DNA from 4 places in the Rhizobium sp. NLR22b genome. Region 1 is predicted to be linked to each of the others. Evidence: predicted binding sites of a transcription regulator. Region 1 holds the regulator's gene; each other region holds the start of a gene.
The links. The regulator PhoB, encoded in region 1, activates phosphate uptake and scavenging genes when phosphate is short. The targets are predictions, from matches to a motif close to TGTCATNNANCTGTCAT.
Positions count from the first base shown of each region.

Region 2: a site for PhoB is predicted at 5,969-5,985, ahead of HJC00_RS07125 (YdcH family protein). Genes of this name have one in related genera too.
Region 3: a site for PhoB is predicted at 5,803-5,819, ahead of HJC00_RS07330 (esterase-like activity of phytase family protein). Genes of this name have one in related genera too.
Region 4: a site for PhoB is predicted at 3,664-3,680, ahead of HJC00_RS24790 (DUF1045 domain-containing protein). Genes of this name have one in related genera too.

Region 1 covers NZ_JABDWM010000001.1:504,622-512,200, reverse strand. Annotated here, with positions in the region: gene pstC (phosphate ABC transporter permease subunit PstC) at 1-1,238, shown strand, start outside; gene pstA (phosphate ABC transporter permease PstA) at 1,235-2,557, shown strand; gene pstB (phosphate ABC transporter ATP-binding protein PstB) at 2,573-3,388, shown strand; gene phoU (phosphate signaling complex protein PhoU) at 3,432-4,145, shown strand; gene phoB (phosphate regulon transcriptional regulator PhoB) at 4,306-4,989, shown strand; gene HJC00_RS02390 (GcrA family cell cycle regulator) at 5,283-5,816, opposite strand; gene HJC00_RS02385 (aspartate aminotransferase family protein) at 6,240-7,439, shown strand; gene argF (ornithine carbamoyltransferase) at 7,477-7,579, shown strand, end outside.
Region 2 covers NZ_JABDWM010000003.1:211,733-219,311, forward strand. Annotated here, with positions in the region: gene ggt (gamma-glutamyltransferase) at 30-1,766, opposite strand; gene HJC00_RS07100 (alpha/beta fold hydrolase) at 1,891-2,946, opposite strand; gene HJC00_RS07105 (hypothetical protein) at 3,062-3,676, opposite strand; gene ykgO (type B 50S ribosomal protein L36) at 3,785-3,910, opposite strand; gene HJC00_RS07115 (5-(carboxyamino)imidazole ribonucleotide synthase) at 4,075-5,151, opposite strand; gene purE (5-(carboxyamino)imidazole ribonucleotide mutase) at 5,148-5,642, opposite strand; gene HJC00_RS07125 (YdcH family protein) at 5,659-5,862, opposite strand; gene HJC00_RS07130 (YdcH family protein) at 6,091-6,264, shown strand; gene HJC00_RS07135 (helix-turn-helix transcriptional regulator) at 6,460-6,720, opposite strand; gene HJC00_RS07140 (sulfite exporter TauE/SafE family protein) at 6,788-7,552, opposite strand.
Region 3 covers NZ_JABDWM010000003.1:253,767-261,345, forward strand. Annotated here, with positions in the region: gene gap (type I glyceraldehyde-3-phosphate dehydrogenase) at 1-807, opposite strand, end outside; gene tkt (transketolase) at 891-2,864, opposite strand; gene HJC00_RS07315 (DUF4164 domain-containing protein) at 3,198-3,473, shown strand; gene HJC00_RS07320 (cell division protein ZapA) at 3,490-3,867, shown strand; RNA gene ssrS (6S RNA) at 3,937-4,095, shown strand; gene HJC00_RS07330 (esterase-like activity of phytase family protein) at 4,175-5,647, opposite strand; gene HJC00_RS07335 (NAD(P)-dependent oxidoreductase) at 5,849-6,832, opposite strand; gene HJC00_RS07340 (helix-turn-helix transcriptional regulator) at 6,931-7,467, opposite strand; gene HJC00_RS07345 (helix-turn-helix transcriptional regulator) at 7,556-7,579, opposite strand, start outside.
Region 4 covers NZ_JABDWM010000017.1:60,787-68,365, reverse strand. Annotated here, with positions in the region: gene HJC00_RS24810 (LysR substrate-binding domain-containing protein) at 1-556, shown strand, start outside; gene HJC00_RS24805 (GrpB family protein) at 607-1,110, opposite strand; gene phnN (phosphonate metabolism protein/1,5-bisphosphokinase (PRPP-forming) PhnN) at 1,131-1,727, opposite strand; gene HJC00_RS24795 (alpha-D-ribose 1-methylphosphonate 5-triphosphate diphosphatase) at 1,724-2,863, opposite strand; gene HJC00_RS24790 (DUF1045 domain-containing protein) at 2,877-3,572, opposite strand; gene phnE (phosphonate ABC transporter, permease protein PhnE) at 3,714-5,057, opposite strand; gene phnE (phosphonate ABC transporter, permease protein PhnE) at 5,065-6,024, opposite strand; gene phnD (phosphonate ABC transporter substrate-binding protein) at 6,089-6,994, opposite strand; gene phnC (phosphonate ABC transporter ATP-binding protein) at 7,081-7,579, opposite strand, start outside.

The DNA.
Region 1 (7,579 bases):
TCAAGGCGCAGGCCGCGGTCGAACAGGATCTGAGCTATTCGATGGTGGCGACGGTCGCGCGCGGCCTGACGATGCTGACATCGGACGAAGCCGCCGCGGTGGCAAACGATCCGGCCGCCCTGCAGGCCAAGCTCAGCGAAAAGGGCGTGCCGCTCGCCGGCCAGCCGCAGCCATACATGGTCGAGGCCGCCAAGACGCTCAATTCCATGAGCATGACGAGCCGCCTCGCCATGACCGCGATCGTCTTCATTCTGGCCGTTGCCGGCGCCTTTTATGCGCTGCGCGCCATCGCGCCGCGCTTCCGCGCCCGCAACCGCGTCGAGCGCGTCATGCTCTGGGGCCTGCTGCTCGCCTCCTCGATCGCCATCCTGACGACGGTCGGCATCGTGCTGTCGATGCTGTCGGAAGCGGTTCGCTTCTTTGCCGTCGTTCCCGCCGGCGATTTCTTTTTCGGCACTGTCTGGGATCCGCGCTTTGCCGGCGCCGGCAGCTCGTCCTTCGGCCAGTTCGGCCTGATCCCGCTCCTGCTCGGCACGCTTTATATCGGCCTGGTCGCCATGCTGGTAGCCGTGCCGGTCGGTCTCTTCGCCGCCATCTACATGGCCGAATACGCCTCGCCGAAGGTGCGCGGCGTCTCCAAGCCGCTGCTCGAAGTGCTCGCCGGCATCCCGACGATTGTCTACGGCTTCTTCGCCCTCGTCACCGTCGGCCCCTTCCTGCGCGATTTCTCCGCGCAGATCAGCGGCCTGCTCTCCGGCAACTATTCGAACTTCATCCAGGCGCAGAGCGTTCTGACCGCCGGTATCGTCATGGGCATCATGCTGATCCCCTACGTTTCCTCGCTGTCGGACGACATCATCACCGCCGTACCGCGGGCGCTGCGCGACGGTTCGCTCGGTCTCGGCGCCACACGCTCCGAAACCATCAAGAAGGTGGTCCTGCCGGCGGCACTTCCCGGCATCGTCGGCGCGCTGCTGATGACCGCCTCGCGCGCCATCGGCGAAACCATGATCGTCGTGCTGGCCGCAGGTGTTGCCGCCCGCATTCAGATCAACCCCTTCGAGCCGATGACCACGGTGACCGTCAAGATCGTCAATCAGCTGACAGGCGACCTTGAGTTCACCTCGCCGCAGACGCTGGTCGCCTTTGCGCTTGGCATCACGCTTTTCTGCATCACGCTTTGCCTCAACATCTATGCGCTCTACATCGTGCGCAAATATCGGGAGCAGTACGAATGACGAATATTGTTTCTCCCGCCGTCGGTGTCACCGTTTCCAAGGCGCCTGCCCGCCGTGACATCGGCATCAAGCGCCGCTATGCCGCCGAGCGCCGGTTCCAGGCCTACGGCATCGCCGCCATCGCCTTCGGCCTCATCTTTCTCTTCGTCCTGCTGTGGACGGTGATCGGCAAAGGCTACACCGCCTTCCAGCAGACGACGATCACCCTGCCGATCGAATTCGCCGAAAAGACGATCGATCCGAACGGCAAGCGGGCGACCGATCCTTCGGTGCTGATCGCCGCCAACTATCCGGTTCTGCTGCGCGACGCGATCGTCAAGCAGCTGAACATCAATGCATCGAGCCGTCCGGATGTGCGCGATGCAACCGCCATGCTCTCCAAGAGCGCGCCGATCCAGCTGCGCGATCTGGTCGTCGCCGATCCCTCGATCATCGGCAAGACGGTCAATGTCACCCTGCTCGCCGATGCCAATATTGACAGTGCCAACAAGGGCCAGATCGATCTTTCCGTCGATGAGAAGAACCGCAAGGTCAACGACAAGCAGGTCAACTGGATGAACCAGATGAAGGCGGGCGGCGTTCTCCAGAAGCAATTCAACAGCGGCCTCTTCGTCAACGGCAATTCCAGCCGCCCGGAGGCCGCCGGCCTCGGCGTTGCCCTCATCGGCTCGCTTTACTTGATGCTGATCGTGCTCGTTCTGTCGCTGCCGATCGGCGTCGCCGCCTCGATCTATCTCGAGGAGTTTGCGCCGAAGAACAGGCTGACGGACCTGATCGAGGTCAACATCAACAATCTCGCCGCCGTCCCGTCGATCGTCTACGGTCTGCTCGGCCTTTCCGTCTTCATCAACTTCATCGGCCTGCCGCGCTCGGCTTCGCTGGTCGGTGGCCTGGTGCTGACGCTGATGACCCTGCCGACGATCATCATCGCCACCCGCGCGGCTCTGCGCGCCGTGCCGCCTTCGATCCGCGCCGCAGCGCTCGGCCTCGGCGCCTCGAAGATGCAGATGGTGTTCCACCATGTCCTGCCGCTTGCCATGCCCGGCATCCTCACCGGCACGATCATCGGCCTGGCGCACGCGCTTGGCGAAACCGCGCCGCTGCTCTTGATCGGCATGGTCGCCTTCGTCGCCAATGCGCCCACGACACCGCTCGAGCCCTCGACGGCCTTGCCCGTGCAGGTCTATATGTGGGCGAACGAGGCCGAACGTGCCTTCGTGGAGCGTACTTCGGGTGCCATCATCGTCCTGCTCCTGTTCCTGATCGTCATGAACATGGGCGCCATCCTCTTGCGTCGTCGCTTCGAGCGCCGCTGGTAAACGGAGTTAAACATCATGAACATGCTGACGGAAGCTGCAGTTGAAAAGGCGCTGGATCAGAAGATGAGCAACGTCCCGTATAAAATGATCGGACAGGATGTCTCCGTATATTACGGCGAGAAGCGCGCGCTTTTCGACGTGAACCTGAACATCCGCGAAAACACCGTAACCGCCCTGATCGGCCCCTCGGGCTGCGGCAAGTCGACCTTCCTGCGAAGCCTCAACCGCATGAACGACACGATCGAAGGCTGCCGCGTCACCGGCAAGATCACGCTCGACAGCGACGACATCTATGATCCGGATATCGACGTGGTCGAACTTCGCGCCCGCGTCGGCATGGTTTTCCAGAAGCCGAACCCGTTCCCGAAGTCGATCTACGAAAACGTCTCCTACGGCCCGCGCATCCACGGTCTCGCCAAGTCGAAGGCCGATCTCGACCAGATCGTCGAGAGCAGCCTGCAGCGCGCCGGCCTGTGGAACGAGGTCAAGGACCGCGTGCACGAATCCGGCACCGGCCTCTCCGGCGGTCAGCAGCAGCGCCTGTGCATTGCCCGCGCCGTCGCCGTCAGCCCGGAGGTCATCCTGATGGACGAACCCTGCTCGGCCCTTGATCCGATTGCCACCGCCAAGGTCGAGGAGCTGATCCACGAGTTGCGCGAGAACTACACGATCGTCATCGTCACCCACTCCATGCAGCAGGCCGCGCGTGTTTCGCAGCGCACCGCCATGTTCCACCTCGGCAACCTCGTCGAGGAGAACGACACCGACAAGATGTTCACCAACCCCGACGATCCACGCACCCAGGATTACATCATGGGTCGCTTCGGCTGATCCCGGCGACACGAAGCTTTCCGTTATTCGAGGACAAAGCCCCATGGCATCGACACATATTTATTCCGCCTATGATGATGATCTGAAGTTCCTCTCCAGGCGGATTTCCGAAATGGGCGGCCTGGCCGAACAGATGGTCGCGGAATCCGTCCGGGCGCTGGTCAACGGCGATACGGCGCTGGCGCAAAAGGTCATTTCCGACGATGTGATCCTCGATCACACCGAACGCGAGATTGGCGACAAGGCGATCGTCACCATCGCCCGCCGTCAGCCGATGGCCTCGGACCTGCGCGAGATCATGGGTTCGATCCGCATCGCCGCCGATCTCGAACGCGTCGGCGACCTCGGCAAGAACACCGCCAAGCGCGTCATCGCCGTGCAGAGCACAGGCGTGCCGCGCAAGCTCGCCCGCGGCCTCGAGCACCTCTCTGAGCTGGCGCTCGTCCAGCTCAAGGAAGTGCTCGACGTCTATACGACACGCGCCGCCGACAAGGCGACCGCCATCCGCGAACGCGACAACGAGATCGACGCGATGTACACCTCGCTGTTCCGCGAGCTCTTGACCTACATGATGGAAGATCCGCGCAACATCACGAGCTGCACGCATCTGCTCTTTTGCGCCAAGAACATCGAGCGCATCGGCGACCATGCCACCAACATCGCCGAGACGATTTACTACATGGCGACGGGCGCCCAGCCGGAAGGCGATCGTCCGAAGGATGACAGTGCCAACACTGTCGGCGCCGCGACGGAATAATTGTTCCGAACGAGCCGCCCGGGCCAGCCGCCCGGACCAGTCACTTGCGTGCGCGCCCGTTCGGGGCGCGCAAAGAGGTCGCAGCCAATTTCTGAATTTGCGCAGGACGCCTGCTTAAATCGTCCCGGTTTAAGGCTTGTGCGCGAGGAGACGGACACGCATGATCCCGAGAGTCGCAGTTGTTGAAGACGAGGAAGCGCTGAGCGTGCTTCTTCGCTATAATCTTGAGGCGGAAGGCTTTGAGGTCGATACCATCCTGCGCGGCGACGAGGCCGAGATCAGGCTTCAGGAGCGCACGCCCGACCTTCTCATCCTCGACTGGATGCTGCCCGGCGTCTCCGGCATCGAACTCTGCCGGCGCCTGCGCATGCGGCCGGAAACCGAGCGGCTGCCGATCATCATGCTGACGGCGCGCGGCGAGGAGAGCGAGCGTGTGCGCGGACTGTCCACCGGCGCCGACGATTACGTCGTCAAGCCCTTCTCGACCCCCGAGCTCGTCGCCCGCGTCAAGGCGATGCTGCGTCGGGCCCGTCCCGAGGTGCTGTCCTCGGTGCTGAAATGCGGCGATATCGAGCTCGACCGCGAAACCCATCGTGTCCACCGCAAGAGCCGCGAAGTCCGCCTCGGCCCGACCGAATTCCGGCTGCTGGAATTCCTGATGTCGTCGCCGGGCCGGGTCTTTTCCCGTTCGCAGCTGCTGGACGGCGTCTGGGGCCACGACATCTATGTCGACGAACGCACCGTCGACGTCCATGTCGGCCGCCTGCGCAAGGCGCTGAATTTCTCCAACATGCAGGACGTCATCCGCACCGTCCGCGGCGCCGGTTATTCGATGGAGGCCTGAAGGCTGAGGGAGTGTGGGGTTGGCGTTCCCGCCAAACGCACGGCAGTACGGCTTGTGAGGCCCGCCTTGTCGTCCATCGTCGCCGCTGCGGAGCCAGCGTCGTTGCGCCGGCGAGGCTTATGCGTCTCGGCACCACCTTTCCATCGCGCCTGCAAAGCCGACTTGTCCCGGCGCCACCTCTCCTCCGTCAAGCCCTGGCATGACGGAGTGTGGGGGTTGCTAAACGCAAAGGTCACTTCCCACTCGAATAAGAAACGGCGGCCCGTTTTTTATGTCTGGCTATACCGGTCCGCTCAGCTGACCCGCGCCGCCGCCCGGCGGCGTTCGTTGATCGGCTGATAGGCAAGCTTCTGATGATAGCTGCAATAGGGCGAATTGTCCGGGGATTCGCAGCCGCAGAAATGGAAATCTTCCTTGAGCGGATCGCCGACCGGCCACTTGCAGGTGCGTTCGGTGAGCTCCGTCAGGCCGAGGCGGCGGGAAATCGGCACCACCACGTTGCCCTTCGGCACATATTCCATTTCCTCGACTGTATCGATCTCGATCTCTTCCTTCAGCAGGGTTGCGCCCTGCTGGCGGGTCACGGTGCGGGTGGCGATCCGGGAGGCGTAGTTCGGCGCGCGCGGCGCGGATGTCTGGCGCTTCGGCGTGCGCGCCGCGGTGGCCGTGCCGCCGGCCTTGGCGCGGCCGGGAAGGCTGAGCCTGTGCACCTTGCCGATAACGGCGTTTCGGCTGACCCCGCCAAGCTGCGCAGCAATCTGGCTGGCGCTCAGTCCTTCGGCCCAAAGCTTCTTGAGTTTCTCGACCCGCTCGTCTGTCCAGTTCATGCCCTGTCTCCACCTTTTGCGTTGGTGATGGCAGAATCCCTCACCGTTGTCCCGGAAGCCTCCGAAACAAGAAACGCTTGATCAATTTTGGTGACTAGTTCCGCCGCATGCAGTCTAGTAATTGAACTTTAACCTAGTGTGAGGCTGACTCCGTGACAAGAGTCGCGGGAATCCGGATGAATCGAATTTCAAGTTTTTCCCCAACTTGCTGCCTCTGCGTGTCATTTCTGCAATAATGCCTGTTGAAGGCCGAAAGTGCCCCTGTACAAGCTTGCGGCATACGCTAAGGCCGCAGTTTTGTTGACATTGCAGCGCGAAAAGGAAATAGTACCGCTCGCCGCCGAAAGGCGGCATTTTTGATTTTTCGGACCTGGTTTTGTTAGCCGGAATCCGCGCCTGACAACATTGAACGGGAGACCCGCGATGGCTGAAGCCGCGCCGCTTTACGACACCTATTCTCGTGCCCCGCTGCGGTTCGAGCGAGGCGAGGGCGTATGGCTGATCGCCGAGAGCGGCGAGCGTTATCTCGATTTCGGCGCCGGGGTCGCCGTCACCTCCGTCGGCCACGGCAACCCGCATGTGGTCGCGGCGCTGAAGGAGCAGGCCGACAAGGTCTGGCACCTCTCCAATATCTATGAAATTCCCGGCCAGGAGCGCCTGGCCAAACGCCTGACCGACGCCACCTTCGCCGACAAGGTGTTCTTCACCAATTCGGGCGCCGAGGCGCTCGAATGCGCCATCAAGACGGCGCGCCGCTATCAGTTTTCCAAGGGCCATCCCGAGAGGTTCCATATCATCACCTTCGAAGGCGCTTTCCACGGCCGCACGCTGGCGACGATCGCCGCCGGCGGCCAGGAGAAATATCTCGAAGGTTTCGGCCCCAAGGCGCCGGGTTTCGATCAGGTGCCGTTCGGCGACATCGATGCCGTGCGTGCCGCCATTACCGATGCGACGGCCGCAATCCTGATCGAGCCGGTGCAGGGCGAGGGCGGCGTGCGTCCCGCCACCAGCGAATTCATGAAGGCGCTGCGCCGGATCTGCGACGAAAATGGCCTGCTGCTGATCCTCGACGAGGTGCAGACGGGCGTCGGCCGTACCGGCAAGCTGTTTGCCCATGAATGGTCCGGCATCACGCCTGATATCATGGCCGTCGCCAAGGGCATCGGCGGCGGTTTCCCGCTCGGCGCCTGCCTTGCAACCGCCGAGGCCGCTTCCGGCATGAAGGCCGGCACGCATGGTTCGACCTATGGCGGCAATCCGCTGGCCATGGCGGTCGGCAGCGCCGTGCTCGACGTCATCCTCGCCGATGGCTTCCTTGAGCATGTGCGCGACGTCGCGCTCGTCTTCCGCCAGGGACTGGCCTCGCTCAAGGATCGTTATCCCGATGTGATCGAGGATATCCGAGGCGAAGGGCTTCTTCTCGGCGTCAAGGCTGCGGTTCCCTCGGCCGAATTGCTGCAGGCGATCCGCGCCGCGCATCTGCTCGGCGTGCCGGCCGGCGACAACGTCATCCGCCTTCTTCCGCCGCTGGTGGTCACTGCCGAGGAAGCCCGCGAAGGGCTTGTGCGCCTCGAGCGCGCCGCCGAGAGCATCCGCGCCGCCAAGATCAAGAAGACGGCTTGAAGGGATCGCCGCCTTCGGGCGCACGACAGGTAAGAACATGGCTCCTAAACATTTCCTCGATCTTTCGGCCGTCACATCGGCCGACCTCAGAACCATCATGAACGACGCGCTCGCCCGCAAGCAGGCCTTCAAGGCGGGCA
Region 2 (7,579 bases), on a different contig from region 1:
TGCGCCTATGCCCGGCGGCTCGCCGACCGTCAATAGCCGCCTGCTGAGCCTTCCGTCGCGCGGGCGTCCATGGCGCCGTTGTAACGAGCGCCACTGCCTTTTTCGATGGCGGCAAGGCTTTTGCCGCCGACGAGGATACCAGCGGCCTGGCCCCAGAGCGGGGCGTCGTTGCCGCCGTCGAAGCTATAGCCCATCGCCGCAAGCGTCCTTTCCGTATCGGGCGAAAGCGCATAGGGCTCGAAATAGACCTTGTCGGGCTGCCATTGGTGATGAACCCGCGGCGCGTTGACCGCCTGGCTGATATCCATGCCGAAGTCGATGACATTCAAAATCGTTTCCAGCGTGATGGTGATGATGCGCGAGCCGCCGGGGCTGCCGATCACCATGAAGGGCTTACCGTCGCGGGTGACGATCGTCGGGCTCATCGAGGAGAGAGGCGTCTTCTTCGGAGCAATGGCATTGGCTTCGCCCTGAACGAGGCCATAAAGGTTCGGCACACCCGGCTTGGAGGTGAAATCGTCCATTTCGTTGTTGAGCAGAACGCCGGTGCCGGGCGCGACGACCGCCGCGCCGAAGGAGCCGTTCAGCGTATAGGTGACGGCAACCGCATTACCCTCGTCGTCAATGATCGAATAATGGGTCGTCTCGTTGCTTTCCTTGCCGCCGAGGGGTTTCAGGTTGGCCGAAGTCCCGGCCCTGTAGGGATCGATCTTTGCTGCGATCTCCTTGGCGTAGCTCTTGTCGAGCATTTTCTCGACCGGGTTCTCGACGAAATCGGGATCGCCGAGCGCCGCGTTGCGGTCGACATAGGCGTAGCGCATCGCCTCGACCATCACGTGCACGGTTTCAGCCGAGGCGTAGCCGAGATAGGAGAGCGGATAACCTTCGAGGACGTTGAGGATCTCGCAGATGATGACGCCGCCGGAGGAAGGTGGCGGTGAGGAGATGATGTCGTATCCGCGGTAATTGCACTCGATTGGCTTCAGTTCGCGCACGGTGTATTGCTCGAAATCCTCCTTGGCAAGGATACCGCCCTTGGCCTGGCTCGCTTTGACGATCGCCTCGGCGGGGGCGGCCTTGTAGAAGGCGTCGGGTCCTTTTTCCGAGATGGCTGCCAGAACCGCGGCGAGGTCGGGCTGCGCAAGCTTTTCGCCGGACGCATAGGGCTTGCCGTCCTGTTTCAGGAAAATCTTCGCCGCCGTCTCGTCCTTGGCAAGGCGCTTGGCGCCGCCGGCGAGAATCGCGGCATCGCCCTGTTCCAGCGTGTAGCCTTCCTTGGCGAAGCGGAGCGCCGGCGCGATCAGATCCTGGCGTGAGCGGGTGCCGTATTTCTCCCGCGCCGTCTCGAAGCCCTTGACCGAACCGGGAACGCCGACGGCGAGGTAGCCGTCAAGGCTGGCGCGCGGCACGATATCGCCCTTGCTATCGAGATACATGGTCTTTGTCGCGGCGAGTGGCGCGCGCTCGCGGAAATCGAGGAAGGTCTTGCTGCCGTCTTTCAGGCGAATGGTCATGAAGCCGCCGCCGCCGAGATTGCCGGCCGAGGGATAGACGACCGCCAGTGCATAACCGACGGCGACCGCCGCATCGACGGCGTTGCCGCCGCTCTTCAGCACCTCGACGCCGACATCGGTCGCCAGATGCTGGGCGGTGACGACCATCCCGTGTTCGGCTTCAACCGGTGCGGGCGACGCCGCGAAAGCCGTCGTCAGAGTTAGCGACAAGGCCGATATGACGGAGATCGTCCCGATATGCAGGCGGCCCATGATTTCCCCTCCTATGGACAACAACGGAAAGACATATGGGGCTGCTGCGGTCCGCGGCAATGCGAGGAGCAGGCTTTGTGCGAGGAAGCCGGCCGAATGTCCGACAGGGACACCGCCGGAGAGATCAAACGCCGTGGAGAGCGCCCGGCATCCGCGACGGCTGGATTTGGATCGCTTGATCGCGGAGAGAGGCGGCGAGCCGCTCTTCGGCACGGCGGGCGGCCGCCTGGAGGTCGCGGGGCTCGCCGGCGATCTTTTCCATGGCGGCGATAGCGACGTCGGTGGCCAGATAATCCGGCTTATGGCCGACGCCGCCGACCGTAACGAGTTCGGAACCTGGTATATCGCGGGCGAGGCCGCGCGAATGCAGGTGTTCCCAGACGATCTTGTCGCGGTCGCCCGTGATGATAACGGTAGGCGCGGTGATCTGCGAGTAGAGCGGCGACTGCTCCTTCACATAGGCGAGCAGTCTTTTGAAATCGGCGGCATTGTTGTGGAAGGTGCGCGGGCGCAGCACCAGCGACGGGCCGGTTTTTTCGATGTAGTCGGCAGGGCGTGGATTGGGACGGAAAACGTTCAATGTGCCGCGCTCCAGCCGGCTCAGTCCAAGCGGAACGACGATGGCGTGGTTGAAGAGCCAACCGATGACCGGCACGGTCGCCACGTGGTAATACCAGTCGATGCCGCCGGGCCACGGATGGGTGGCGGGTGCGAGGAAGAGCAGACCAGCGGTCTTATCCGGATGGCGCAGTCCGAAGGCGGCGGTGATCGCGCCTCCGAAGGAATGGCCAACAATGATCGCCTTCTCGATGCCGCGCTTTTCCATCAGTCGAGCGATTGCATCGGCCTGGCCCGAGGGTACGGCGTTCTCAGGGCCGCCGCGCTCGGAATAGCCGTGACCGGGACGATCGACGAACAGCATTTCCGCCCGGCCTTCGAGCGGGGCGCGAAAGGCGACGAACTGATCGAGCAGATTGCCGCTAGCGCCGTGAATGAAGACGAGCGCCGGCAGATCCGCATTTTGGGGACGTTCGACATGGACGGCGTTCATGCGGTAGCCGCCGACATCCGTCAATTCACCGATATTCGGATAGGTCCGTTCGAATTGCCGCGCCTTATAAGAAGAGTAACCGATGGCGGCGGCGAGCGGGGCAAGAAGGGCGGAAACTTCGGCAAGCATGATCTTAACGGCGACAGTCGATGGATTTTGCGAGGGGCGGCGGTCGCGTCAAATTGCCCTCGACAGGTTCTAAAATTGCGCGCTCCGGCCGAAGGTCAAGCTTGATCGGCCGGCTTCAGGTGCGATTGCCGGCGAGTTTTTCCGCAAGCATGTTGACCTGCTCCTGCGCAGTGCGATCGGCGGGATAGATATCGAGGAACCGTTCCCAGGCCTTCAGGGTCAATTGATCGTTGCCGGAATTGCTGAGGATCGCGGCCATGCCGGAGAGCGCGCCGAAATGGCGCGGCTCGATATCCAGCACATGCTCGATGTCGGACATCGACTTGCGGTAATTGCCCATGACGAAATTCAGCGTGGCGCGGCGATTCCAGCTCTCGGCATAATCGGGCTTGAGGGCAATCGCCTCGTCGAGGAAATCGAGAGCGGCGGGATTGCGCTTTTCCTCAATCGCCTTGTCGGCCCATTGCATCAGTAGGTTCACGGTCGCGCTGCCGGAATCATTCCATTCCAGACGAATTTCGTTGGCAATGCTGCTGGCCTTGTCAGGATCACGCTCGCGCTTCAGCTGGCTGAAGAGCTGGTCGAGACGCTGCTTCGGCGAACTATTGGCATCCCTCCGCTCGACAATGACGTTGTTTTCCGCCGCGGTGGCCGGGAACGGGGAGGTGGAGAGGATGAAGGCGAGCGGCAGCACCGCTGACGTCAAAGCAAAAAAGCGCATGGCGGACATATTAGCCCGCCAGCGCCGAAGATCAAACAAATTAGACGTGATCACCGCAGCGACCCACCGGATGTCCGTCGGCGCAATCTGCGCGGCGCACAATCCGGATTCGCGCAATCAGCCCTGACGAGCCTTGTAGCGCGGGTTCAGCTTGTTGATGATGTAGATGCGGCCCTTGCGACGAACCAGACGGTTGTCACGGTGACGAGCCTTGAGCGACTTGAGCGAATTCTTGATCTTCATTTTTCTGATCCGCGATCTCTATGGGGGAATTCACATTCGCCCGTAACTTTAACAATCAAAAGCGCGCCGTCGGGGCGCGCTCTTTAGGTGGGGGTGCAGATACCTCGTCACCTCCAGCGTGTCAACCACGTGACGGTGTTTTTCCCAAGCCGCAGGACCGTTTCTCACCGCGAAACCGGCAATTTCGGCGCCAATGTCGTGACATGACCCATCTTGCGGCCGGGGCGCCACTCGCTCTTGCCATAGAGGTGAACCAGCGTGTCGGGACGTTGCAGCCAGTCGCGGACGGCAAGGATATCGTCACCGACCAAATTCTGCATGACGCAGTCGGAGTGGCGCTCGCCATTGCCGAGCGGCAGGCCGGCGACAGCGCGGATATGTTGCTCGAACTGGCTGACGACGCAGGCGGCTTCCGTCCAATGACCGGAATTGTGGACGCGCGGCGCCATCTCGTTGGCGATCAGGCCGCCATCGGCAAGCACGAAGAATTCGATGCCGATCACGCCGACATAGTTCAACGCGGCGAGAATCTTTTCGGCCGATCGACGAGCGGCCTCCGCTGTCGTCGCCGAGATTGCGGCCGGAACGGTCGAGGTATGGAGGATGCCGTTGCGGTGGACATTCTCGGCGGGATCGAAGCAGACGACCGTCCCATCCGCGGCACGCGCGGCGATGATCGAGACCTCGCGCTCGAAGGCGACGAAGCTTTCGAGGATGAGCGGCACGGCCCCGAGCGCGGCATAGGCACCGTCAGGATTGTCGGCGGGCGAGCGGAAAACCTTCTGCCCCTTGCCGTCATAACCGAGGCGGCGGGTCTTCAGCACGCCCTGGCCGTCGAAATCTTTCAGCGCGGTTTCGAGATCTGCCTGGCTGTCGACCGCATGAAAGCGAGCGGTTGAGATGCCGCAGCCGTTGAGGAAGCGTTTTTCGACGAGCCGATCCTGGGCGGCCTCAAGCGCCTTGGCAGGCGGATAGACGGCGATGCTTGCCGAGAGCGCTTCGGCGGCTGCGACGGGCACGTTTTCGAATTCGTAGGTGACGACGTCGCAGGCGTCTGCCAGTTCGGCCAGTGCCGCCGGATCGTCATAGGCGGCAACGATCTGCCGGTTCGCCAGTTGGGCGGCGGGGCAGTCGAGCTGCGGCTCGAGGATGACAGTGCGGAAATTCAATCTGGCGGCGGCGATGGCCAGCATGCGGCCGAGCTGGCCGCCGCCGACTATGCCGATTGTTCCTATGGTCATTGGTTGTCCATTGGATATTCGGCGACGGCAGCACTCTGGCGCTCGCGCCATTCGTCGAGCCTGTCGGCAATCTCTTCGTCGGAAAGGGCCAGCACGGCGGCGGCGAGAAGAGCGGCGTTGACCGCACCCGCCTTGCCTATGGCGAGGGTCCCAACCGGAATGCCGGCCGGCATCTGCACGATGGAAAGAAGGCTGTCCTGGCCGGACATGGTCTTCGACTGGACCGGCACGCCGAAGACCGGCAACGGCGTCATCGATGCGGTCATGCCCGGCAGATGCGCCGCACCGCCAGCACCGGCGATGATGACCTTGAAGCCTTCCGCACGGGCGCCCTTGGCGAAATTCATCATACGCTCGGGCGTACGGTGCGCTGAGATGATGCGCGCATCATAAGCGATTTCCAGCGCTTCCAGCGTGTCGGCCGCGTTCTTCATGGTCTCCCAATCGGATTGGCTGCCCATGATGATGGCGACGAGTGGTCTATCTGTCATCCTGCGGCGGTTCCTTTCAGGCAATGATGTCGGGAACGATCTGGTCTTCCAGCTTGGAGAGCTTGTCCTTGATGACGAGCTTCTTCTTCTTCATGCGCTGGATTCGCAGAGCGTCGCATCCGGTCTCGATCATGGCGTTGATCGCAGCGTCGAAATCCTCGTGCTCCTGGCGCAGACGCGCCACCATGAGCCTGATTTCCGCCTGTTCCTGATCGGCCATATGCATTCCCCGTTATCGTCCACGGACCTTGTCCGATCTGCCGATGATTTCCGCAAGCTCCTATCACCAAATACGGGTAACGGCTAGTTAGTCGTGATCATGAATTTGCCATCGCATCTTCATCTTTTGGCCTTCGACAAGCCTTCAAAAATATGTCACAGTCCGCCCGTTGACACCTTAGATCCCCGACGACGATGGTCGGGGAGGGTAAGAGGAAGGAAGGGTCAAATGACAGTTGAAGCTCATCTTGAATCACTCCAGAAAAAGCATGTTGCTCTCGAGGAGGAGTTGCATGCACTCAGAACAGCTCCTTCTATCTCCGATACAGAAATTGCCGAATGCAAGCGCCGCAAGCTGCGCATCAAGGACGAGATTCAGCGTCTCAAGTCATCCGTCCATTAATCTTCCCAAGGGTCGCCGGGCGATCATCTTGCGCAAGAGGTAAATCCATCCATTCCGCCTAAAATTTGCAAGAACCGGTGATCACACCAGAATTGCGCCAGCCCGATGCTTGTGACGTCGCGGCTGGCGCATTTGCGTCTGCTTGCAGCAAAAGGGCGTTTTTATGATGCGTCAGGGGTGTGATCGGAGGTGCGGTCAGGCCCAGAACTGATCCAGCCACAGATTGAGCTTGTCAAAGCCGCGGTTGTTGACCGCGTAGATGCGTTTCGTACCTTCCGAGGTCACGGAGACAAGATTGCTGTCGAGCAGTGCCTTCAGGTGCTGCGAGACAGCGGGCCGACTGATCGGCAGGCCCTCGGCAAGCTCGTTGACCGTGCGCGGCGCGCGCCGCAATTCCTCCAGCAGAAAGCGCCGGTTCGGGTCGGCAATCGCAGAGAAGGGGTCCGTGTTCGACATGGCAGAAACGCTACGTCAAACCGGCCGTTGCAGCAAGGAAATTGTGCATTGCAGCGTACTGCCGCCCTTACCAGCCGAGGCCCTCGCGTATGATCAGAAAGGCCGCGATCAGCGCCATCGCATACATGAAAGGATAAAAGATCTGCGGCTTCATGCGGCGCACGCACCAGGCCCCGGCAAGGGTGGCGAGCGGCGCGAAAGGCAAGAGCGTGGCGGAGGTCGCAAGGTTCTGCGTGTCGAGCTGGCCGAGGGCAAAGTAGGGAATGAGCTTGATGGCGTTGAGGATTGCGAAGAAGCGCACGCTGGTGCCGGTATATTCGCGCGGCTCCAGTTTGAGCGGCAGGGCATAGATCTGAAACGGCGCGCCGCCGGCATGGGCGACGAAGCTGCCATATCCGGAAAACGTTCCCCAGAGGGCGGCAGCGACCGGCCGCTGTCCGTGCGGGGGGATCGTCTTGCTGGCGCCGGGGCCGAAATTGTTCCAGAAATAGCGCAGGCAGAAGAGGATCGTCACCGCGCCGATGACGACGCGCAGGACATTGCCGGGAACAAGCGCCGAGGTCGCCCAGCCGAGGGCAATGCCGAGAATTGCGCCCGGCAGCATGATCTTCAGCGTCGCCCAATCGCCATGCCTGCGCCAGATGACAAGCGAGATCATGTCCATGAAGACCAGGATCGGCAGCAGGATTGCCGCCGCCTCGAGCGGCGAGACGACCAGGGCGAGGAAGGGCAGGCCGATCAGCGACAAAGCGTCGCCCATGCCGCCTTTTGCGAGACCAACAAGCAGAACCGCGGGCACGGCGGCGTAGTAGAATGACAAGTCCTGCGGCATGCTTTCGACGTCCTCCTCTTGCAAGCC
Region 3 (7,579 bases), on a different contig from region 1:
GCCGTTGGAGGCAGCCTTGATGGCTTCGTTGATCTCGCCGACCGTCGTGCCCTTCTTGGAAACGAACTTGAAGTCGACGACCGAGACGTTCGGCGTGGGAACGCGGATCGAGGTGCCGTCGAGCTTGCCCTTGAGGTGGGGCAGCACGAGGCCGACGGCCTTGGCGGCGCCCGTCGAGGTCGGGATCATGGAGAGAGCGGCAGCGCGGGCGCGATACAGATCCTTATGCATTGTGTCGAGCGTCGGCTGGTCGCCGGTGTAGGAGTGGATCGTCGTCATAAAGCCGTGGTCGATGCCGACGGCGTCGTCGAGAACCTTGACGACCGGCACCAAGCAGTTGGTGGTGCAGGAGGCGTTGGAGATGACCATGTGCTCCTTGGTGAGCTGGTCATGGTTGACGCCGAACACGACCGTCAGGTCAGCGCCGTCGGCGGGAGCCGAGACGATAACCCGCTTGGCGCCGGCCGTCAGATGGGCAGCGGCCTTGTCGCGGGCGGTGAAGATGCCGGTGCATTCCATGGCGATGTCAACGCCGAGCTCGCGGTGTGGTAGCGTTGCCGGGTCCTTGATCGCGGTGACCTTGATCGGCTTGCCGCCGCCAACGATGATCGTGTCGCCTTCGACCTTCACTTCGGCCGGGAACTTGCCGTGGATCGAGTCGTAACGCAGGAGATGGGCATTGGTCTCGACCGGGCCGAGGTCGTTGATGGCGACGACCTCGATATCGGTGCGGCCGGATTCGACGATAGCGCGGAGGACGTTACGGCCGATGCGACCGAAACCATTGATGGCAACCTTGACTGTCATGTTCATTCACTCCCGATAGAATAGGGCCCGATAGGCGGGCGGCCTGGAATTGAGGAGATGGAGAGCGCCTCAAGGCGCCCTCTTTAAAGCTTTGCTTCGGCAGCCGCAACGACGGCGTCGGCGGTGATGCCGAAATGCTTGTAGACGTCCTTGACCGGGCCGGACGCGCCAAAGCCCTTCATGCCGATGAAGCTGCCTTCCGGTCCGATAAAGGCGTCCCAGCCTTCGCGGACGGCGGCTTCGACGGCGATCTTGACCGGCGAGTTGCCGAGCACGTCCCTGCGGTAGGCCTCCGGCTGCTCGAAGAACAGTTCGGTGCAGGGCACCGATACGACACGCACCGAAACGCCCCTGGCTTCCAGAGTTGCGCGGGCGGCAACGGCGATTTCGACCTCGGAGCCCGAAGCGAAGATCGTCACCCTGGCATCGGCATTGCCGGAGAGCGTATAGGCGCCGAGTTCGCAGAGGTTCTTCGCATTATACTCGGTGCGGACGGTGGTCAGGTTCTGGCGGGTGAGAGCCAGGGCAGACGGACGATTTGTACTCTTCATGGCAATCTGCCAGCATTCCGCCGTTTCGACGGCGTCGGCCGGGCGGAAGACCTGCAGGTTCGGGACGGCGCGCAGGCCGGCGATCTGCTCGACCGGTTGATGTGTCGGGCCATCTTCGCCAACGCCGATCGAATCATGCGTCAGGACGTGGATGACACGAATGCCCATCAGAGCCGAGAGGCGGATCGGCGGGCGGCAATAATCCGAGAAGATCATGAAGCCGCCGCCATAGGGGATGAGGCCGCCGTGCAGCGAGATGCCGTTCATGGCAGATGCCATGCCGTGCTCTCGGATGCCCCAGTGCATGTAGCGGCCCTTGAAATCCGTCGGGGTGATGGAGATCATCTGGCTGGTCTTGGTATTGTTCGACGGGGTCAGGTCGGCAGAGCCGCCGAGCGTTTCCGGCACGAAACCGTTGATTATTTCGAGTGCGTCTTCGGATGCCTTGCGTGTCGCAACCGTCGGCTTGGTCTCGGCGAGCTTCTTCTTGTAATCATCGATCGCCTTGTCGAAGCCTTCAGGCAGATCGCCTGAAAAACGCCGAGTGAACTCGGCCTTGGCAGCAGACTTGGCAAGGGTTTCCTCCCAGGCTCTGACGATATCTTCGGAGCGGGTGCCGGCTGCGCGCCATGCATCGAGAATATCCGAGGGAACGACGAAGGGCTCGTAATCCCAGTTCAGCGCCTTACGGGTGGCGGCGATCTCGTCGGCGCCGAGCGGGCTGCCGTGAACCTTGTGGCTGCCGGCCTTGTTCGGGGCGCCGAAGCCGATCACCGTCTTGCAGGCGATGAAGGTCGGGCGATCAGACTTGTGGGCGGCTTCGATCGCATCGGCGATGGCGGCCTGATCGTGGCCATCGATCTCAATCGTGTTCCAGTGAACGGCCTTGAAGCGGGCAATCTGATCCGTCGAATCCGACAGCGAAACGGCGCCGTCGATGGTGATCGAGTTGTTATCCCAGAAAAGGATCAGCTTGTTGAGCTTCAGGTGGCCGGCAAGGGCGATGGCTTCATGGCTGATGCCTTCCATCAGGCAGCCGTCGCCATTGATGACATAGGTGTAGTGGTCCTGGAGGTCCGCACCGAATTCCTCGCGCAGCTTGCGTTCGGCGATCGCCATGCCGACCGCATTGGCGATACCCTGACCTAGCGGGCCGGTGGTGGTCTCGATGCCGGTTGCGTGGCCGTATTCAGGGTGGCCGGCGGTCTTGGAGCCGACCTGACGGAACTGCTTCAGGTCCTCGATCGTCATATCGGGATAACCGGTCAGATACAGCAGCGAATAGAGCAGCATCGAGCCATGGCCGGCCGACAGCACGAAGCGGTCGCGGTTCGGCCAATGCGGCTTCTTGGGGTCGAAGCGCAGATATTTGGTGAACAGGACCGTCGCCACGTCAGCCATGCCCATCGGCATACCAGGGTGGCCGGAATTCGCCTTTTCAACGGCGTCCATGGCGAGGAAACGGATCGCGTTCGCCATCCGGTCGTTTTGTTGGAGAGAGGTCATAGCTTTTCTGCAAGCTCCGGGTGTCGGGGGATGGCCTCGAGCCTCCAAGACCATCGAGTGAAAGCGGCTGACACATAGCAGTTGGGGCTGGCGAGTCAATAAATGGCGGGGCAAATCCCAGCGGCCTGCGGCAATTTTTTGACATTTGATCGCTCGACTATACAAAAGACCAAACTGGCGCGGCGGGCCTGTCCAAAACGTTCATCCACAGATAGGCAGGCTGCCGGGTGACGGGATTTATTGACGGGCCGTTGGCGAGCTGCATATCCTCTTGAAATCACAAGATCGGCAGATGTGGCCGATTCGCAGGTCCTGCACGGGAATCGGAAAGGCATGATGCCCACAGGCAAAACCATGGAAGCAGCGCTCGACGAATTGAGACAGGCGATTTCGAGCCTCGAAAACGCCGTCGACATGCGTGTCGAGCGGCAGCGCGAGCAGGGGGAGATCGAGGGCGAGGTGCGACGTGTGCATGCCGACCGCTCCCGTCTGGCCCAGGAGCTCGACCAGGCCGAATTTCGCGCCAACCGGCTGGAAGAGGTCAATCGTGAGGTATCGCGGCGGCTGGTGACGGCCATGGAGACGATCCGCGCGGTTCTGGACCGCTGATGAGAGAGAATTTGATATGGCGCAGGTGACGGTAACGATCGACGGCAAGGCCTATCGCATGGCCTGCGAGGAGGGGCAGGAGGATCATCTGACCGATCTCGCCACGCGTTTCGACCGCTATGTCGGCCATCTCAAGGGCCAGTTCGGAGAGATCGGCGATCTCAGGATCACCGTCATGGCCGGCATCATGATCATGGACGAGATTGCCGAGCTGACGCGCCGCATCGCCGGGCTGGAAACCGAGCTCGAGTCGCTGCGCGGCAACCGCGACACCGTGCTTGCCGCGACCGCCCGCACCGAGGAAACGTTGGCGGCAGCGCTCGGCGAGGTTTCGAGCCGTATTCGCGGCATCACCGACAAGCTGAATGGCCGGGCCGCACCCGAACTCAATTGATGTCAATTAAATAAAAACGGCTGGCCGTCGCCACTGGCGCGTCGATGCAAACGGCCTTATATATCGCGATGCGGTCTGCGCCTCTCGACAGGAACCACAATCCCTGGGGCCATACTCGATCCAAAGGGAGCTGTCCCTGTCCGGGCTCGTGGGCCTGGACACACGGTGCCCACCTACGTTTGTAGGCGCCCAGGATCGTAAACATCCATCGGTCGTCGTGGATCGCACCTTTTCCTTTCATCGTTGAAGACGAAGCCGGGTGTATAGGGCGAACGCGGCTTGCGCGTCCGCCCCTCGTGGCGCGCAGTTACTTCTTCAAGCCGGGAAGCGTCACCTGGAAGACCTGGAACATGGTGTCGACATCGGCGCCGCCGTCAGCCTTATAGGCTGCGCCAACCTGGAAGCCATCCTGCGTCAAGAAGTCGTTGTCGTTGGCGACGAACAGGAAGTAATCGTCCGGCAGCTTCGTGTCGAGGACACTTGCCAGACCCATCGCTTCCCATTTTTCCGATAGATCGTTCCTGTCGTTCGGCGCACCGTTGTGCAGGCCGAAGCGGCCAAGCTCGGCCTCGTCGTTGAGGTCGATGAACGGTGTCAGCGTAGCCGGTGTGAGCGACGGGTCGAGGACACCTTTCGGTGCAGCCGCCTTGCCGGCGTCGAAATCGCTGCCGGCGATATCGGTTGCGGCGGATAGGTCGACGATGTCGATCTTGCGATACAGAGACGTGTCGCCCTTCACGCCCTGGCCGTTGCCGCTGTCACGGGCAAGCATCAGGAAGGTCTTGTCGGAAAGGGCGACGATCTCGCTCTCGGCGGCGATCGTCGTCTTGCCCTTAGCGTCCTTGAAGATCGGCAGCGGCACGACATATTCGTGCACCAGCTTCAGATGATCGGGATCGGCGGCGTCATAGATCATGGCGCGGGTATTCTGGCGGGTCGAGCCGGAATCGCCGCCGTCCTGGCGGGCCGCCGACTGCAGTACGGCAACGATAAACTTGCCGTCGGGCGTCATTGCCATGCCTTCGAGGCCCTGGTTGTTCTGGCGGCCGGTTTCGGGGTCCTTCGGATCGGGAGCGGACCCGCCGGGACCGGGATTGTTTGAAGCGAAGCTCAGCGCGCCCTTGCGCATCGGCAGAAGCGCCTTGGGCGGCTGGGTGGCTGAAAGCAAGTGGCCATCGGCGGAGAAGCGATAGATATAGGGGCCGTATTCGTCGCTGACGAACATAGTGCCGTCGGCCATGCGGATGATCGCCTCATCGTCGAGGGCGATCTTGCCGTTCGCCGCCTGCGGCAGCGGCGGGAAGTTGCCGGCAGCGGCGCGGACGCCGGATTCCGGGTCGAGACCGGTCGTGTCCGCGCCCTTGTCGTCAACAAAGAGCATGGACTCGACGAGTTTCGCCTCGACGCCCGATTGCTCATTGCCGGCCTCGGGGGTCGCGCCTGGCGCTGTCGGGGTCAGAATGATCGAAAGGGTGTTCAGGCGCGGGCGGTAGTCGACAGTGCCGGCGGCATTGTAACCGCGGTCGGGCAGCAGGTAGAGCGTGCCCCTATAGCTGGCGCCATCCCGAGTCCAGGCGGCGGGGTCGATCGCCATCCCGGAGCCGGAGCCGAAGGTTTCACCGAATTTGTCGCGCTGGTTGGCTGGAATGCGGCCGACGCCGACCAGGCCCTTATTGACGAAAGTGGCGGAATTCTCCGACCTTGCCAAGGCGGGAATGGCGGCGGATGCTGCGAAAACTGCGGCGAACAGCCGCGATGCATATGATCTGACGTTCTTCATGAAATAGCCTCTCGGTCAAAAGCGTTCCTGCAACGGTTCCCGCCCGCAAGCTGGACACCGTTTCGAATGACATTCCTCGGCTTTGGGATCGATTCCTCAGAACCGAACACACCCGGATTTCGCCCCTATCCCGGCTAAACGTCTAGGATGGGATCGTGATAACTGGATGACACCCTCGGAGCCTGCAATCAGCTCATTGCCCTAATCGACCGGATAGGGTCCTTCGGCGAATACTTCCTCGTGGTAGCCCTTGGAGCCGACATCGATCGCCAACGGGCTTCGCCACTCGCGACACTCGCGCAGGCAATCGAGCACGAAGCGGAAATCATAGCGCGGCCGCCAGCCAAGTTCGCGCCTTGCGCGTTCGTTGACGTAGACGCGATCGAGCGTCGGGAACATTTTCCAGCCGCGTTCGGCGTAAAGCGTGTTTGCACCTGGAAACAGCCGCTCGACGACAGCAGGCGCATCACGCCTGAGCTCTGCGCGATCGCCCGGTAGAAAGGGCGTCGTGGCCGAGATGATATAGCGGCCGAAGCCGATTGCCGGCGCCTTTTCGAGCGCCAGAAAATGGGCGTCGACCACGTCGCTGATATCGACGCGGCGATGAAGCAGCTCGTTGGCCTGCGCATTTCCCGCCGAATAGCTGTTGCGAATCTCGGGATCATCATCACTTTCGGGAAAGAAGCGCGACGTCCTGAGGATGACGACAGGCAGGCGGGATTTGCGGGCGAAGAGTTCCGAAATTCCTTCGGCAGCGAGCTTTGTCACGCCGTAGATATTCTTCGCGACAGGAAGCACGTCCTCGGTGACCCACGCTGCGGGCTCGCCGGCCGCCGGCGTCAACGCCGCGCCGAAAGCGCTGGTGGTGCTGGTGAAGACGAAGCTTGCAACGCCCGCGGCAGTCGCCTCTTCGAGCAGGTTCAGCGTGCCGCCGACATTGGTGTCGAGGAAATCGCGATTGCCGTGGGTCGCCACATGCGGCTTGTGGAGCGTGGCGGCATGGATGACTTGGCTGATGCCCGACATCGCTCGCCTGATAAAGCCGCGGTCACCGATGGAGCCGACCATATCGGTAAAAGCCGAAGGCTTGATGTCGATGCCGCGCGCCCACCGGCTCTGAGCTCTCAAGCTGCGCATCAGCGCCTCGCCGAGGTGGCCGGCGCTTCCCGTCACCAATATCGTCATCGCGTCGTCTCCTGACTGCGTTGGCGGCGGACGCTATAAAGACCGGTGTCGTGGGACAACGCATAAATTATGCATGGGCATGCAGGAAGGCTGCAGGCTCAGCGGATTGTGGTGACGAGGCGGCCAGCGGTGCCATCGGAAAGCCTGATCCGCTCCCAAGTGACGCGGCCCGGGGTAATCGGCAGGCGCACATTGCCGTTGGCGCCGGTATCGAAGGTCAACGATAGCAGCCTGTCCTCATGCCAGCCGCGCTCCTCCAGAGACAGTTCGGCGGCGGCGATCTCGGCGGAGGCGTAGGAAAAAAGAGAGCGGCCGAGAAAAGCGCCGAGCGGTGCACGCCATTCCGCCTGCCGCGGTCGGGAAGCAGACAGAAGCCGATGCGTGCTATCGCAGATCAGATGCACAGACCGGACGGAATCCTCGACCAGCCGCTTTAAGGCCGCATCGGCCGCAGCATGTTGCGGCGTGGCGAAAATCCGTTCCAGCTTGACGGCTTGGTTGGGCGAGGGATCAAGCTGGCCGCGCTCCCAGCGCGAAACGGTCGCCTGGTTGACGCCGAGGAGTTCCGCGAGGTGTTGCTGCTTCATGCTGCGCAGCAACCGCATGCGGCGTATGCCGGCTCCTGATATCGTCATTTGTCCTGAGCTCCCACGCTTCTTTTGCCAGGATAGGAGTTCGGCGGGCCGGAGGGCAAGCCGATCCTCACGCCGGTCATTGTTCCGGCTAGCCTTCGAGGTCGCTTCTCAG
Region 4 (7,579 bases), on a different contig from region 1:
TTTCGTGATGCGCGCAACCGATCTGGAACCGGATTTCACGCGTTATGAGGCCGATGTGGACATTCGCTACTCTGACGAGCCAAGAGGAAATGTCCGCTGGATCTTGCTGGAGAGGCCCCGCATGTTTCCGGTTACAAGCCCCGAATGGATCAGCAGGAACGCCCCAATACGCACTCTCGATGATCTGGTGTGCCAGCCGTTGATCCATGAGGAAAGCCGCGACCAATGGCGCCAATGGTTCCACAAGGCCGGCTTCGAGCATGAAGTCGTTTTGAATGGTCCGCGCCTCTGGTCGGCCAATCTGACGGTCGATGCGGCGGTCGCGGGCCAAGGAATAGCGCTTGCGACGCGTTTGATCGCTGCGGATGACCTGCGCGCTGGGCGGCTGGTCGAATTGCTCGAAACGGATGTTCGGCTCGGCGGCTACTATTTCGTCGGATCGCGAGAACGCTGGAATGAAGTGACCTTGGCGCGGTTCCGCGCATGGATGCAACAGTCAATCGCTGAAACTATTGGCGGTCATTCGTCTGATGAAACCAGCAAGCCGGGGCGATAGGAGGGGGTGGAACACGCTTTCCTGGTTTGAAAAAGGGCGCACAGCCGATCTCACGCTCCCGATATGGCCAGCCGCACCGTCTCACTGACGAACCCGGTCTTCCCGCCGGTGTAGAAATCCCAGTCGCCGCCTGCCGCCACAGCCAGCCGGCGTTTCAGCTCGGCATAGGCCCGGGCTCTTTCCGGGTGCTCCCTGAGATAGTCGCGAAACAGGATGCGCTCGCGGTGCGCGCGATTATCGGCTCCGCAGAGATAGAGCTTGAATCCGTAACCCGGGTGATCCCGGGTGAAGGCCCAGCGTTTCTCTCCCCGATCGCCGTGGAAGACGAAAGCGGCCGCGCGCATCGCATCGATCGCCGTCGGTAGAGCGTCGTCGGAGATCGTGACGATATCGAGGTCGATCTTCGGCTTGGCGGCCAGGCCGGGAACCGACGTACTGCCGATATGATCGATGGAAAGCACGAGATTGCCGAGCAGGATGGAGATCTCGGCGCTGATTTCGGCAAAGAGCCGCAGCCAGGACGGGTTGTAGTCGACCACTTTGACGGCGCGCATGCCCTTCCTCGCGATTGTCGTCAGCGCACTTCGGCCAACAATCCGTCCAGGATCGCGATCATCTTCTGCTCAGCTTCTTCGAGCGAGCCGCTATTGTCGAGCTCCGTGACGTCGTAGTCGCCACGCACGGTCAGCGGCCCGCGGGCGAGCCTGGCCATGATGTCCTCATGTGTCTCGCGGCCGCGCGCTTCCAGCCGGCTGGCGAGCACTTCGGGACGGGCCGTGACGTTGATGACCTTCAGCCGCGGGAAAGCGGCTTGGAAGCGGTGAAGCGCCGAGCGCGAGCCGTTGGCAACGACGACGTGGCCTCGCGACAGCGCCACCGAGACTTCGGCCGGAATGCCGTATTTCAGGCCATGCGCTTCCCACCAGACGGCGAAGGAGCCTGACTGCTCCATGGCGGCAAAGCCTTGGAGAGAGACGGAAAGATGATCCTCGCCGCCGGCGTCACGGTGGCGGGTGATGACGCGGCGGGCGAAATGCACATTGTCGCGGCCGGCAAAACGTCGCGCAGCGAGGTTCATCAGCGTGTCCTTGCCGGCGCCGCTCGGCCCAACGACGACGACCATGATGCCCCGTTCGGCTCCGGCTGCTGCATGTGGTTCGTGCGGGGTCATGCGACACGGCGTCCCTGGCGCCAGACGGAGCGTGTGACCGGCACGCCGTGCGAACGGTGGACACGGACGAGATCGGCGCGCAGCCCGGTCGCGATCCGGCCGCGATCGTCGAGGCTGACCGTGCGGGCGGGCGTCGATGTCACCATCGCGATCGCTTTCGGAAGGGTGATGCTCTCCACCTCGTCGGCGAGGATGAAGGGTGCATGCAGCAGGCTGAGCGGCACGTAGTCGGAGGACAACACGTCGAGCACGCCCATTTCGGCGAGATCGCGGGCGGCGATGTTGCCGGAATGGGATTTGCCGCGCACGATATTCGGTGCGCCCATCAGCACGCTCATGCCGTGCTCGTGCGATGCCCGGGCGGCATCGAAGCTGGTCGGAAACTCGGCGAGGCGCACGCCATTGTCGATCGCCTCGTCGACATGAGAGAGCGTGGCGTCGTCATGGCTTGCGACGGTGATGCCGCGCTCGGCGCAGACCTTGGCGATGGCATTGCGATGAGGCGTCGAATTGCGCGCCGATTCCGCCTGGCGCTTGGCGACGAAACGGGCAAAAGCCTCATCGCTCAGGCCCCGCTTCTTCTGGTAGTAGAAGATATACTGATCCATCGTCTGGAACTGCCGCTGGCCGGGCGCGTGATCCATCAGCGAGACGAGCCGCACATGCGGATCCTTTTCGAAATCGGCGAAATGTTCGAGCACGTTGTCGGCCGAGACCTCGCAGCGCAGGTGCAGGAGGTGCTCCGCGCGCAGCCTGCCTTCCTTCTCCGCCGATTGGATGGCGTCGGCCATCTCGCGCATCTCGCCATGTTCGAAGCCGCCGTCCTCGTCCGCGCCCATGCGCAGGCAGTCGAAGACCGTGGTGATGCCCGATGTGACGATCTGGGCGTCATGCGCCTGGACGGCAGCCGTCTTGTGCCAGCGGATGCCCGGACGTGGCTGATAATGGCCTTCGAGATGGTCGGTATGCAGCTCGACAAGGCCGGGAATGACGTAGTCGCCCTCGAAATCTTCGCCGGCTACCGAATTGCCTTCGGAGATATCGACGATCTTGCCGTCGCGGATGAGGATCGATCCTGAAAGGACGTCCTCCTCGAGAACGATGCGGGCGTTGGAAAAGACGGTCTCTTTGCTCATATCGTCAGGTCTTTCAGCTTTTGGCGCCGGAAAGCGGCAGCCAGGAATGAACTTTGAACGGGGCGCCGCGCGTCTCCTCGATGAAGACGGCGAGGCCGGAAATCGAAAGCGGCCGGCCGGTAAAACCGGCAAAACGCTCCGCCAGGACCGTTTTCATCACCTCCGCGCGTGTCTCCGGCACCTGGCCGCTCAGAGTCATGTGGAACCCGAAATCCTCCATGACGTAAGGATAGCCCCAGCGTTGCAGATTGGCGCGCTGGCTGTCGCTGAGCTTCTCCGGGTTGCGTCGCGCGATATCAGTCTCGGAAAGCGTAGCGCGGAACGGTTCGAAGGATTTTACCACCTTTCCGGCGAAATCCTGAAGAGGTTGGTAAAGAGAACCGGGAACCAGTGCAAAAAAACGGCCAAGCTGGCCGAGCACGAGTTCAGGAATCTTGAAGGCCGGGGTGCGCGCCGCGAAATCCTCGGCAAAGGTGATGAGATCCCGTTCGGTGACGGAAGCGGCAAGCGAAAACGGCGCCTTGATCGTCGCGTGAAAGCCGTAGCGGCGTGGGTCGGCGGTCAGCTCGAACTGCTCTGCCGCACTGAGTGTCTCATGTTCGGGTGCAGGATAGGTTTTGCCGGTGAAAGCATCGCGGCCGAGCCAGAGCGAAGCCGCGCCGGTCAGGGGATCATCCTTCGGCGGCGAGAAATAGAGAGCGTAGCGCAAGGCTTTTATCCTGGGGATCGTCGAAACGGGGAGCGCAATGTGCAGTGATTTGGCGGCGAACCGCAAGCAGGCTCCCGGCTAAAAGATTTCCGTGACAGAATGATGATGGCGGCAGCGTCGCCGTCGCCCCTCGTCGAACGGTCAGTGCGTCTTCGTGCCCATCAGCCGGTGGCGCAGGACGTTCGAGGCGGCGTCAAACAGGAAGACGACGATCAAGATCAGAATGACCATATAGGCGACGTTTTCCCAGTTGGCGTTGGTGCGCATCGCCTCCCAGAGTTTGAGGCCGATGCCGCCCGCGCCGACAGCGCCGATGATGGTCGCGCCGCGCACGTTCGATTCCCACTGGTAGAGCGTCTGGCTGACGATAACCGGAACGATCTGCGGCATGATGCCGTAACGATGGACGAGCACCGTTTGGGCGCCGGTTGATTTGATGCCTTCCCGCGGCTTGTTGTCGATATTCTCGAGCCCCTCGGAATAAAGCTTGCCGAGCGTGCCGGTCTCGGTGAGGAAGATCGCGCCGCTGCCGGCGAGCGGCCCGGGGCCGAAGGCGCGCGTCAGGAACAGCGCCCAGATCAGCATGTCGACCGAGCGCAGGAAATCGAAGAAGCGTTTCAGGATCTGGTTCAGGAGGCGGTTCGGCGTGATGTTGCGCGCTGCCAGGAAGGCGAGGGGGAAGGCGGCAAGCGCGCCGAGCAGCGTTCCGAGAAAGGCCATGACGATCGTCTGGAAAAGCTTGGTCCAGACGTCGCCATGCTGCCATTCGCTGTTGTTCCAGATATCCTCGAAGGCGAGCGATAGGTTGGTTTGGTCGGGCTTGATGCGCGGGCCGGAAACAACGAGGCCGATGACTTCGCCGACCGGTTTGTCGAAGAAGGAGGATTGCGTGTCGAAGATGAAATTCGCCCAGCCGAGGAAGCGTTTGCGGACCTTCACGCGATCGACGGAAATGCTGACGTCGCCGGCAAAGCCGAGATCCGCAAGCACGTTGTCGTCATAAACAGTCATCCAGCTCGGCACCGGCCCGACCACCTCAGGCGCGCCGCTCGATACGTCGACGGGGACGCTGACGCCGTGCGCGGTCACGATCGTTTCGCTCTTTGAGACGGTGACGCTGCGGCTGATGCCGCTGATGGAAACGGTGATGCTGCCGTCGGGATTGTTGACCACCCAGTCCGGGTGCGGATGATCGCCGAGCGGTGAGAAGCGGGGATAACGCACCTCGATCGAGCCGTCGTCCTGGATGCGGAGGTCCGGCTGGACATCGTAGCTCACCCATTGGCTGAGATAGATGCCGACGCGTTCCCAATGGGCCTCGGCGAAGAGCTTGGGCAGGTCGAAGAACCAGACGGCATAGAGCCCGTAGAGCAGCGTCGCAATGAGGATCATCAGCCCGCCGAAACGCTGGCGGAACGATCGGTGGAAATATTCCGGATAGCGCGCTTCGATCTCATGCATGCGGTTTGCGTCAATCACCGTCATGGCGGCCTCAATGTTGCGGAAGGAAAGCGTGCTCGCCGACGAGACGGCGACGCAGCCATGCGGAGAACTGGTCGACGGCGACGATCGTCACGAAGAGCAGCAGAACGAGCGCCATCGTCTTGGCGCCGAAGCCGCGCGAGATCGAAAGCTTCAGCTCCTCGCCGATGCCGCCGCCGCCGACGGCCCCGATGATGGTCGAGGCGCGCACGTTGATCTCCAGGCGTAAGAGCGCATAGGAGGTGAAATTCGGCAGCACCTGTGGCAGGGCGGCGAAGCGCACGCGCTCCCACCAGTTGGCGCCGACGGCCTTCATCCCCTCATGCGGCTTCATATCGATGTTTTCGGCGACTTCGTAGAAGAGTTTGCCGAGCGCGCCGATCGTGTGCAGGGTGATGGCTATGATGGCGGCGACCGGCCCGATCGACAGGATCGCCGAAAACAGGCCGGCAATGACAATCTCGGGGAAGGCGCGCAGGAACTCCATCAGCCGCTTGGTGACGATGCGCAGCGGCCATGAATTCGTGAGATTGCGCGCGGCAAAGAAGCTCAAGGGAACCGCAAAGATGAAGGCGATGATGGTCGAGATGAGCGCTACGTTGATCGTGACGATCATCAGCTCGAAATATTCCGGAATGTAGAAGGCACCCCAGACGTAGACGCGGCCCTTGTCGAAGTTGAATTCCTCGCCGCCTCTGTCGTTGACGCTGGCTATGTCGAACAGCGCGCGCCAGACATCGTTCCAATCCTTGGGAATGAGCCAGCTCAGGAAGTCGAAAAGATGCGGCAGACGCTCGAAGAAATGGCCGGCATTGCTCTCATCGGCGAACCGGACGGAGCTGACGAATGCCGCAACGAGGATGACCAAGCCAAGGACGGTATAAAAGCGGCGCTTCGCGACCATCCGATCCCAGGCGGTGGCGATCTCCTGCGTGCTCTGCACGTGCGGCTGTGTATCGGCAATGGTCATGGACGCTCCGCGCGGTAACAAACAAAGGGCGGCCGTTGCCGGCCGCCCCGCATTGAAAAGGCGATCAGCCGCCGATGGCCGCCTTGCGAACCTCGACGACAGCATTGTAGAAGTCGTGCTTGACCGGGGCATAGCCCTTGTAGTCGCCGCCTTCGACAGCCGAGAAGCACTTGTGATCCTTTTCCGGCAGGGCCATGAAGAAGGCTGCGAGCTTCGTCTGCCACTCTTGGCCGAGGGCGTTGCGCACGACGAGCGGGCCGTTCGGGATCAGCGGCGAACGCCAGACTTCAACGAGCTTGTTCGGGTCCACGGCGCCCTTGTCGACTTCCTTGCGGAAGGTGCCGGAGGTGTAGCCGTCCTTGAAATCGCCGATGCCCGACGAGTCGTCGACTGCGACGTCGACCTTGCCGTCATAGGCGGCAAGCAGGTTGTTTTCATGCCCGCCGTTGAACTGGGTCGAGGCAAAGAACTTGTCATTCGGCATGCCGGTGTCCTTCGGGATCTGCGTCAGCGGAACGAGGTAACCGGAGGTGGAGTCCGGATCGGCGTAGCCGAGCTTCTTGCCTTTGGCGTCCTTGATGGTCTTGATACCGGAGGACTTCAGTGCAAGGCCGATCGAGTAATAACCCGTCGAACCATCTTTCTGCTGCGTCGTCAGGATCGGCGTAACGGCCTTCGAGTCCTTGAGGTAGACGGAGGCGTAGCCGGAAGCGCCGAGTTCGGCGAAGTCGAGCGTGCCGCCGAGCAGACCCTGGATAACGCCGTCATAATCGGCGGCCGGGAAGAGCGAGACCTTCTCGAAGCCGAACTCCTGCTTCAGATGGTCGGCAAGGCAGGCATAATTGCGCAGGCGATCGGTTTCGTTTTCGCCGCCAAGGATGCCGATGCGGAATTCCTTGAGGTCTGCGGCATTGGCGGCGCCGGCGAGCGCGAACAGCGCCGTTGCCGCAAAGAGTGCTTTCTTCAACATGCGTTCTCTCCTATCGACCGGTGTTCCGGCCTTCCCGTTACGAAGAATGTGCCCTTGACGCGGGCGTTCGATCGCGGCGGTCCCGCTCAGAGACCGGCCAATGCCAGCGGTTGGGCGCCGGCGGATGGATTGTCTGCCCGCTCGGCAGCGATATTGATGGATGTCGACGTCATGGTTTCGTCGATGCCGGCGCCATCCTTGTCCGTTCCGTAGATTGCCTTCACGGCTTCGGCCGTCAGCTCCGAGGGCTTGCCGTCAAAGACGACGCGGCCGCCGGCCATGCCGACGATGCGCTCACAATAGTTGCGGGCAGTGTCGAGCGTATGCAGATTTGTGATGACGGTGATGCCCTCGCGCTCGTTGATGTCGCGCAGCGCATCCATGACGATCTTGGCGTTCAGCGGGTCGAGCGAGGCGATAGGCTCGTCGGCGAGTACCATCCTCGGGTTCTGCATCAGCGCCCGGGCGATCGCCACGCGCTGCTGCTGGCCGCCGGAAAGCGTGCCGGCCGGCTGCAGCGCCGTCTGCTCGATGCCGAGGCGCTCCAGTGCGGCGATCGCATGAACGCGTTCTTCCCGGGTGAAG